4 regions of the Micromonospora lupini genome follow, and region 4 is predicted to be linked to each of the others. Evidence: riboswitches for the same ligand, from Rfam matches in the RefSeq annotation. Region 4 holds a riboswitch; each other region holds the start of a gene.
What was found. Region 4 has a riboswitch for cyclic di-AMP ahead of OOJ91_RS01575 (transglycosylase family protein). Riboswitches for the same ligand answer to the same signal wherever they lie in the genome.
Positions count from the first base shown of each region.

Region 1: linked by a shared signal. The riboswitch ahead of OOJ91_RS29920 (C39 family peptidase) and the one ahead of OOJ91_RS01575 (transglycosylase family protein) in region 4 are both predicted to bind cyclic di-AMP.
Region 2: linked by a shared signal. The riboswitch ahead of OOJ91_RS13075 (coiled-coil domain-containing protein) and the one ahead of OOJ91_RS01575 (transglycosylase family protein) in region 4 are both predicted to bind cyclic di-AMP.
Region 3: linked by a shared signal. The riboswitch ahead of OOJ91_RS23985 (coiled-coil domain-containing protein) and the one ahead of OOJ91_RS01575 (transglycosylase family protein) in region 4 are both predicted to bind cyclic di-AMP.

Region 1 covers NZ_JAPENL010000003.1:401,569-403,761, reverse strand. Annotated here, with positions in the region: gene OOJ91_RS29925 (hypothetical protein) at 1-663, shown strand, start outside; cyclic di-AMP (ydaO/yuaA leader) riboswitch at 949-1,089, shown strand; gene OOJ91_RS29920 (C39 family peptidase) at 1,322-2,164, shown strand.
Region 2 covers NZ_JAPENL010000001.1:2,864,735-2,866,927, reverse strand. Annotated here, with positions in the region: gene OOJ91_RS13075 (coiled-coil domain-containing protein) at 1-1,028, opposite strand, end outside; cyclic di-AMP (ydaO/yuaA leader) riboswitch at 1,034-1,165, opposite strand; gene OOJ91_RS13070 (cation diffusion facilitator family transporter) at 1,308-2,193, opposite strand, start outside.
Region 3 covers NZ_JAPENL010000002.1:1,967,827-1,970,019, reverse strand. Annotated here, with positions in the region: gene OOJ91_RS23995 (metal-sensitive transcriptional regulator) at 1-291, shown strand, start outside; partial or broken gene OOJ91_RS23990 (YibE/F family protein) at 545-975, shown strand; cyclic di-AMP (ydaO/yuaA leader) riboswitch at 1,292-1,422, shown strand; gene OOJ91_RS23985 (coiled-coil domain-containing protein) at 1,427-2,193, shown strand, end outside.
Region 4 covers NZ_JAPENL010000001.1:359,541-361,733, forward strand. Annotated here, with positions in the region: gene OOJ91_RS01570 (nitrilase-related carbon-nitrogen hydrolase) at 1-655, shown strand, start outside; cyclic di-AMP (ydaO/yuaA leader) riboswitch at 749-919, shown strand; gene OOJ91_RS01575 (transglycosylase family protein) at 919-1,596, shown strand; gene OOJ91_RS01580 (hypothetical protein) at 1,683-2,039, opposite strand; gene dinB (DNA polymerase IV) at 2,156-2,193, opposite strand, start outside.

The sequences.
Region 1 (2,193 bases), on a different contig from region 4:
CGTCCCGAGCGGGACTCGCCGGCAGCCGAGCCGCCGCCGCCGGCGCCCACCGCCCGCGAGGTGGCCGCCGCCGAGGTCGCCGACCTGCGCCGGTACGCCGAGGAGGTGGCCGTGGCCGCGTCCCGCGCCGCGCAGACCGCCCGACGACGACGCGCTGACTGGCTGATCACTCAGGAAGAGGCGCAGCGGGCCTGGTCCCGGTACGACGACGCGGACACCACCGCCCGCCGCCTCGCCACCGCCGGTGCGCTGCCGCCCCCGCGTACCCCGCACACCCCCGCCGAGTACGCCGCCCGGGAGCGCTACCTGCACCGTGCCGCGATGGCCGCGCACTGGCGTGGAGAGTTGACCATGGCTCAGCTCGCGGACGTGTTCGGGCACCGGCGCGGCTGGGATCCCCGCCGGCACCCGGTCGAGCAGGAGGTGCTTCTCACCCGGGTGATCCGTGACGCGCGGCTGGCCGACCACCGGGCAGCAGCCGAGCGGGAGCGGTCCGCCTGGCGGGACGCGGAGCTGGCCGCCGAGTCGGCGCGCACCCTCGCCGAGGAGGCGTACGCGGCGACGGCCCGGCTGTTGCCGACCCCGGTGCCGTCCCGTCGCGCGACGACCGGGGCGTCGCGTCCGGCCGTTGTGGCGCGCTGGCGTCCCGTCCGGGCGGGTTGAGCCCGATCTGTTATGTGAGGCCGGTCACCGCCAGCGAAAATCGGGCGACCGGCCCGATCGGTGGCCATTGTTCCCGCAATTGTCGAGGCGTTTCCGGCGACCTGTCCGGTTGTCACCCACGGACGCCTCGGTAACCGGTTGTCCCATCGAGTCACGTCAGCGGCAATACGCGCAGAAATTGTCGCACCAGACGATGTTTACGCAGGTGGGCACCGCTTGGCAGGGTGAGCGTCGGCCAGTACTGTCGTCCCGTCCGGTGCGGTAACCGATCGCAGGATGCGACGCCGCGCCGACCCGCTCAATCGTGATCAACGAACCGGGGACCCACAGTAAGTCCGGGGTGAATCCGCGAGCCACGGCCCGCGGTAGGGCGATCTTCCCGCCCGAATCCGTCAGCTAACCCGGTAGGCGGTGACGGAAGGAGTTCCATCCTCGTGCAGCACCTCTCCACCCCTCGGTTGGTCCCACGCCTCCACGGCGTCGCGGCACCCCCGCTCATCCGCCTCGTGACGGTGAGCTGACCCCCCGGGTCGCCGCCTCTCCCGCCCGGCCGCGCCGGGCGATCCCCTGAGCGGTTCACCACCCGCGGACCACGGTCCGCGCGCTGGCGCCTGCCCGGACACCGACCGCGCCCGGTGTGCCGCTCTCCCCCCGAACCGTGGAGGACCCCGTGAAGCACACCCTGCAGCGTCAGCTTCGTCGCCTCGCGACCGAGCGCCCGTACCAGATCGTCGCCGCCTCCGCCGCGGCCCTCGCGATCGCCACCACCACCGGCGTCCTGCTCGCCGGCACCGATGGGGCCCCGGCCAGCGGGCACACCTCGACCACAGTCGCCGAGATGCGCAGCGACACCATCGCGTCCCGCGGCCAGGCACGCGTCGCGCCCCCCTCGGCCGCGCCGAGCACCGCCGCCCCGGCCACGAGCGCCGCCTCTCCCGCTGCGAAGGCCACGAGCAACCCCGACCTCACCCGTAAGCCGACGCCGCCGAAGCCGCCCGCGACCAAGGTGCTCGACTACGACTACGAGGCGCAGAACACGTACTACAACTGCGGCCCGGCGGCGACCCGCAACGCCCTCAGCGCCAGCGGCATCGACCGCACGCAGGAGGAGCTCGGCGCCGAGCTGGGCACCACCGAGATGGGCACCAACTCGGCCGAGGACACCACCCGGGTGCTCAACGCCGAGGTGAAGGGCTCCCCGTACCGGACCCGGATGTTCGAGGGCGCGCCAAGCCGCGCGCAGATGGACCGCCTCCAGGCCGACGTCGTCAAGGCCATCACCGACGGCCGAGGCGTGGTCGCCAACGTCGTCGGCGACGCCACCGACACCGACGGCGGCTGGCACTCCTACGGCGGCGGGCACTACATCGCCGTCGTGGGCTACAAGGACAACGGCCGCACCGTGCGGATCGCCGACTCGGCGAACCCGGCCGACCCGTCCTACTGGATCACCACGATCGACCTGGCCAACTGGATCGCCAGCCGGGGCTACTCCGCCTGACCCAGGCGCTGACGCCGCGGGCGCCGTCC
Region 2 (2,193 bases), 2.5 Mb from region 4:
GAGGGGTCGCCGTTGCCTCCGCTGTACGACTTCCAACCGCTGCTGGGCAGCCAGATCTGCCTGTACCAGATCACGTAGAGCACGGCGAGCCGGTCGGAGTTGCGGATGAAGTACGCGGCCAGGTTGTTGCCGTACGTCTTGTCGGCGCCTGTGGCGTCGCCGCCGAAGCCGCCCTTCGCCGCGGCGAAGTCGCAGGCCCGGCCCTTGGGGTGTTCGCCGGAGCCGCCGGAGCGGTGACAGGAGACGTAGTGGGTGAAGCCTGCGGCCTTGGCCTGGTTGAGGGCGTGCAGGGTGCGTGGGGTGATGCAGCCGCTGGCCGGGGTGGGGTCGTTGATGCTGCACGACTCGGACGGCCAGGAGCCGTCGGAGTTGCGTGGCGCGGGCTGGGCGTTGGCGGTGGAGGTGCCCCGGTTGGAGCTGGTGTCGGCGGCGGTGGTGCGCGGCTTGCTGGTGGCGACCGTGAGGGCCCGCTCGGCCTGCTCCTTGCGCTTGGCCATCACCTCGACCTGCTTGCGCTGCTCGCGGATCTCGCCGTCCAGGGCGGTGCGGGTGCGGTTGGCCTCGTCCCGGGTGGCGTGCAGGTCGCGCAGCACCCGGTCCTCGTTGGCGGCCACCACGTCCAGCGCTGCCGCCCGGTCCATGAAGCCCTCGGGCGTGTTGGTGTTGAGCAATGCCGAGACGGTGCTGAGCCGGCCGGTGCGGTACGCGACGCCGGCGATCTCGCCGACCTTGCCGTTGCGCACGGTCATCTCAGCCTCGGTGGCCTTGAGCTTTGTCGCGAGTTGCTGCTGTCGCTGGACGGAGGTGTCCAGGGCGCGCTTCGCGTCCAGGTAGCCCTTGCTTGCCGCTTCGAGCTGGGCCCGCAGCGCGGGGGTGCCGCCCTCCTCGTCGCCGTCGGGCGCCGCGGCGGCCCGCAGACCGCCGGGGGGAGCGGCGGTGGCGGCGCCGACCGGTACCGCGACGCCGAGGGTGACCATCATGACGATGAGTGCCGCGAGTCGGGCGGCGGGTGGTCGTGCTGGTGCCACTGAGCATGTCCTTCCGTTAGCCGCCGACCGGGTTAGCTGACGGGTTCGGGACGGAAGATCCCTACCGCTGACGCGGATGCACCCCAGGAACGTGGTTCCCCGGTTCGCCCTCTCGAGTGATTAGGCGGCGGCCGCCACCGGCGCCGGGAGGGCGCCACCGGGTGGTGGCCGGGACCGAGCCTACCGGGGCAGGTGGGGCGGATGCAGCAGTTGTGACAGACGGTGCCTGCCCCGCCACGGCAAATTGCGGCGAATGCGAGGGAAGCTCTGCAAATACCGCTACCACTCGATCGAGCCGCAGGCTCCGGGGGCGGTGCCGGGCTCGATCTGCAGCGTGGCGTGCTCGATGCGGAAGTCCTCCCGCAGGGCGGCGCGCGCCGCGTCCAGCACCGCGCCGACCTCCGCGCCGGGCGCCATGATCAGGTGTGCGGAGGCCACGTCCATGCCCGAGGTGAGTGTCCAGACGTGCAGGTCGTGCACCTCGACCACGCCGGGCACCGCGGCCAGCCGGTCATGCACGGCGGTGACCTGGAGGTGTTCCGGGGCGGCCTGCACCAGGATGCGGACGGCGGCGCGTCCCAGCCGCCAGGTGCGCGGCAGGATGAACACGCCGATGGCGACCGCGACCAGCGGGTCGGCCCACCACCAGTCGGTGACCGTGATGAGCAGCGCCGCTCCGATCACGCCGAGCGAGCCGAGCAGGTCGCCGAGCACCTCCAGGTAGGCGCCCTGGAGGTTGATGCTCTCCCGGGCGCCGGCGCGCAGCAGCGCGAACGCGATCAGGTTGGCGAGCAGGCCGAGGACGGCCACCACGAGCATCGGTCCGGTCAGCACCTCGTGGGGGTCGCCGAACCGGCCGATCGCCTCGATCACCACGTAGACCGCCACGCCGGAGAGCAGGACGGCATTGGCCAGGGCGGCCAGCACCTCGAGGCGGTAGAGCCCGAAGGTGCGCTGCGGGTCGCCGGTGGCCCGCCGGGTGGCGGTGATCGCGGCGAGCGCCATCCCGATGCCGAGCACGTCGGTGAACATGTGCCCGGCGTCGGAGAGCAGCGCCAGTGAGCCGGTGTGGAAGGCGGCCACACCCTCGACCACCATCAGGGTGGCGAGCAGCCCGAACGCGGCCCAGAGTCGGCCCCGGTGCTGGTGGGCGGCGTTGGCGACC
Region 3 (2,193 bases), on a different contig from region 4:
ACACCCACGCCGATCCGCGGGTACACCGCCAGCAAGGACCAACTGCTCGCGCGGCTCCGTCGCGTCGAGGGGCAGGTCCGGGGCATCGAGAAGATGGTCGACGAGGACCGCTACTGCATCGACGTGCTCACCCAGATCTCCGCGATCCAGGCCGCACTCGACAAGGTGGCCCTGGGCCTGCTCGACGGGCACGCCCGGCACTGCATGCACGAGGGGGCGGCCGAGGGCCGGGCCGACGAGATGGCCACCGAGATGATGGCGGCCGTCGGTCGACTCATGAAGCGGGGCTGAGCCGACAGACGAGTCCGGCTCCCGACGTGACTACCATCTCCGACGATGGCTCACCGGACCCCGCCACGCAGTCCGGCACCGGCACCGCCACGGCGCGGCGCCGGCACCTACCCGCCGGGCCGACCGGTCACTGTCCGTGACCGTTGGGTAGTCAACCAGCCATCCGATGCGCTCGTCACCGCGTTCGTCAGGCGGAGGTGAACCGCCTGGCCCGTCGGCACGTACCCCGCACCGGATCGTTGGGAGTCTCGCATTGGGTTCCGACCACAGCCGTTCCGCTCGTCCCGCCCCGCCCCGGGTACGACGGATCCTCGTCGCGACGGTGGTGCCGCTCTTCGTGGCCACCGTCGTCGCCGTGGTGCTCTGGCCACGGGACGGGGTGCCGCAGGCCGGCGGTGGCACCGACGCGCCGCGCCACCACGGCCGGTGGCCCGTGTGGTGACCGAACCCTGCCCACCGTCGGCCGACCCGGAGGGCACGCCGGCCACCGGACCGTGCGGAACCGTGGACGTACGGATCGAGGACGGGCGCAGCTCAGGCCAGCAGGTGCGGACGCCCGTTCCCGCCGGGCCCGGCGCGCCGCGGGTCGAGGTCGGCGACGAGGTCGTCCTGGTCGCGCTGACCGACCCGACCGATCCCGCCGTCAACAGCGGGAACATCGCCGAGCACCAGCGCGGCACGCCGCCCCCGCGCGGACCGGACGGAGGCACTGGCCGCCCTCAGCTCCCCGCCAACGGGTCGGCCCGACGGGCTCGACCGCGAGCGGAGCACACCCCATCCACCGCCACCGACAGGTGGCCAGAGCCGAACAGGAGCACGGATACGGCATGGTGACACTCCTCAGCGTGACCGGATCGGGCACCCGCCCTGAGAACCGCGTCACTGGTCACTCAACGCCATGGCGAAATGACGCTTTTAGTCGGCATCAGGACGTAGCTCAGGCGGTGGACTCTCGGGTAACCTCGCTGCCGGTCACCGACGAAGGCGCGCAGCGGCGCCTGCGGTGCCACCGCCCAATCGCCAACCGGCGAGCCGGGGACCCAGGTATGTGGGGTGAATCCGCGTCAGCGGTAGGGGCCACTTCCGCCCCGAACCCGTCAGCTAACCCGGTCGGCGGTCGACGGAAGGGAACATTGTGACGGCACCCCTACGCCGCTGGTTGACACCCGTGGTGGCCGTGCTCGCCGCGCTGACCGTGTTCGCCGGACCCCTCCCGGCCCACGCCGCCCCGACGACCCCCACACCGTCCGGGCACGAGCAGGAGGACGAGCCCAAGCTGCTCGACGACGTGATCGAGCAGACCAACCGGGACTACGTGGCGGCCAAGTCCAAGCTGGACAAGTCCAAGAAGCGGCAGCTCGAGCTGGCGCTGGAGGTCGACCGGGCCAAGGCCGACCTGGCGGCGCTGGAACCGCAGGTCGCGCAGATCGCCGCCCAGTCGTACCGGACCGGACGGATCGGCGCGATCGCGATGCTGCTGGAGAGCGACGCCCCGGACTCGTTCGTCCGACGGGCCGCGGCGCTCGACGAGATGAACATGGTCAACGAGAAGAAGCTCGCCGAGGTCAACGCGGTAAAGGCCCGCGCGGAGCAGGCCAAGCTGGCCCTCGACGCGGAGGTCCGCGAGCAGCAGAAGCAGACCGCCCTGATGGCGAAGGACAAGCGCGACGCGGAGAAGTCGCTCGCACTGGTCGGTGGTCAGGGTTTCACCGGCGGCCTGGTGGACGCCACCTCCCCTGTCGCCCGGATCGGCCCGGGTCGCACCGCCGACGGTGACTGGAAGCCGCAGTCGTGCAGCGAGAAGGACCCCACCACCTCCGGTTGCGTCACGCCGCGCACCCTGCACGCCTACAAGGAGGTCAAGCGGGCCGGGTTCAACCGGTTCGTCGGCTGCCACCGCAA
Region 4 (2,193 bases):
GACGCTTCCGCTGCTCGTGGACGCGCTCCGGCAGACCGAGGCCCGGGTGGTAGTCGGCGCGGTGCTCCGACGGGCCGGCACGGCGTACAACGTAGCGCTGGTGCTGGACCCGTCCGGGACGGTCACGACGTACACCAAACAGCACCTGGTCCCCGGCCTTGAGGACTGGCTGACGCCTGGTGACGAGGCGCTCGTGGACGGGCGGTTCGGCGTCGCGATCTGCAAGGACCTTGACTTTCCGGGCCTGGTCCGACGGTATCGGGCGCAGGGTGCCACCGTGCTGCTCGTCCCCGCCCTGGACTTCAGCTCGGACGGCTGGCTGCACGCTCGGATGACCCTTGTCCGTGGCGTGGAGAACGGGCTCACCGTGGTCCGCGCCGCCGGGCTCGGCCGGCTGACGGTCACCGACCCCAACGGCAGAGTGGTGGGTGAGGCCACCGCCGGTGACGCGGAGTTGCTGGTCACCGTCGCTTCGACGACCGGGTGGGGCACGGTCTACTCGCGTACCGGGGATTGGTTTCCGTTGTTCTCTGTGGCCCTGTTGGTCATCGCTGTGGGTGGCGTGCGGCGGCGGTCCGCTACCGGTGGTTCCGGTGGGCAACGGTCCACGATGGTCACAGCACACCGAGTACGTGCCCGCAACCGGTGCGGGTGACGCCCCGCGTGGGCCGGTGAACAAGTTCACAAGGGTTGGGCGACCGTCACCGACCGTGCCTACGGTCGGTCGAGTCCGCCACCGTGGACACCGCGACCGGCAACGCCAAATCCTGCCCCCGGTCGTCGGATACCAGAACCGGGCAGGAGCGGGGGACCCAACGTTCCTCGGTGCATGTCACCTCGGGGTGAAGCCGCCACCGCGCGGCCGGGCTCCTCGGCCCGAACCCGACAGCTCACCTCGCCGGCGTGGAGGAACCACACATGACGTCTGTCCACACGCCCCGTCATCGACGGGTCACCACCCGCCGCGTCGCCGTCGGCACGCTTGCCGTCGGCGCGGTCACCGGCGCGGTCGCCCTCTTCGGCCCTGCGGCCCCGGCCCAGGCCGGTGTCAACTGGGACGCGGTCGCCAAGTGCGAGTCCGGCGGCAACTGGAAGATCAACACCGGTAACGGTTACTACGGCGGCCTGCAGTTCTCCCAGGGAACCTGGGCCGGCTACGGCGGCAAGAAGTACGCCGCCCGTGCCGACCTGGCCAGCCGCGGCGAGCAGATCGCCATCGCCGAGAAGGTGCTCGACCGGCAGGGCATCGGCGCGTGGCCGACCTGCGGCCGCAAGGGCGGCTCGTCGGGCGGCTCCGCCACGAAGTCCTCGACGAAGTCGACCCCGAAGTCGTCGACGTCCACAGCCCCGAAGGACCGGTCCACAGCCCCGAAGGAGCGGTCGTCGCGCGGCGACCAGCCGGCGACCCGCAACCACGAGCGCACCGCGCCCGCGGCCGGCGGCGACACGTACGTCGTCAAGCCGGGGGACACCCTGTCGGAGATCGCCGACAGCCACCGCCAGGCGGGCGGCTGGCAGGCGCTGTACGAGCGCAACCGGCAGGTGATCGGCGCCGACCCGGGCCTGATCCTCCCCGGTCAGCGGCTCGCCCTCTGACGTACGACACTCGAACGCTCGGCCGGGTCACCGGCCGAGCGTTCGGTCGTTCGAGGGCGCTGGTCGGGGCGCGGATGACGGCGCGGTCACGCCGCGGCGGACGCCCTCGACCCTCGGCGCGACATCACCGCGGTGGCGTCACGGTCCCAGCGGGGGGCCGGTGCCGCCGTCTCGCCGGGCCAGCCCGTGCCGGCACCGTCGCCGTCGATGGCCGTCTCGACCGAGGCCTGCGTCCTGCGGGCCAGCCGCAGCGACTGCTCGGCACCCGCCCGGGCCGAGCACGGCCAGGACTGGCCGGCGCACTGCAGGTTGCGGCAGTGACCCTCGTCGTCGGGCTCGTGGGCACTCAGCACGTCGACCGCCAGCTGCCAGAGCAGGGGGTCGGTCACGTCGTGCGGACGTTCGGCGTGCCGGCTCGGTCGGTTGCTGGTGTCGTCGGACATGGTGGGCCCCCCTCGTCAGGCTGTTCCCCTCAAGGGTCACCCGTCAGCCGCCGGCTAAACCGCCGACCTGCTGTGATGTGTCGCCGGTCGCAGCCGAAGCGGCCCCACAACCCCCCTCAGTCCGGCAATAGCGGCATCTCGACGCCCGGATCCC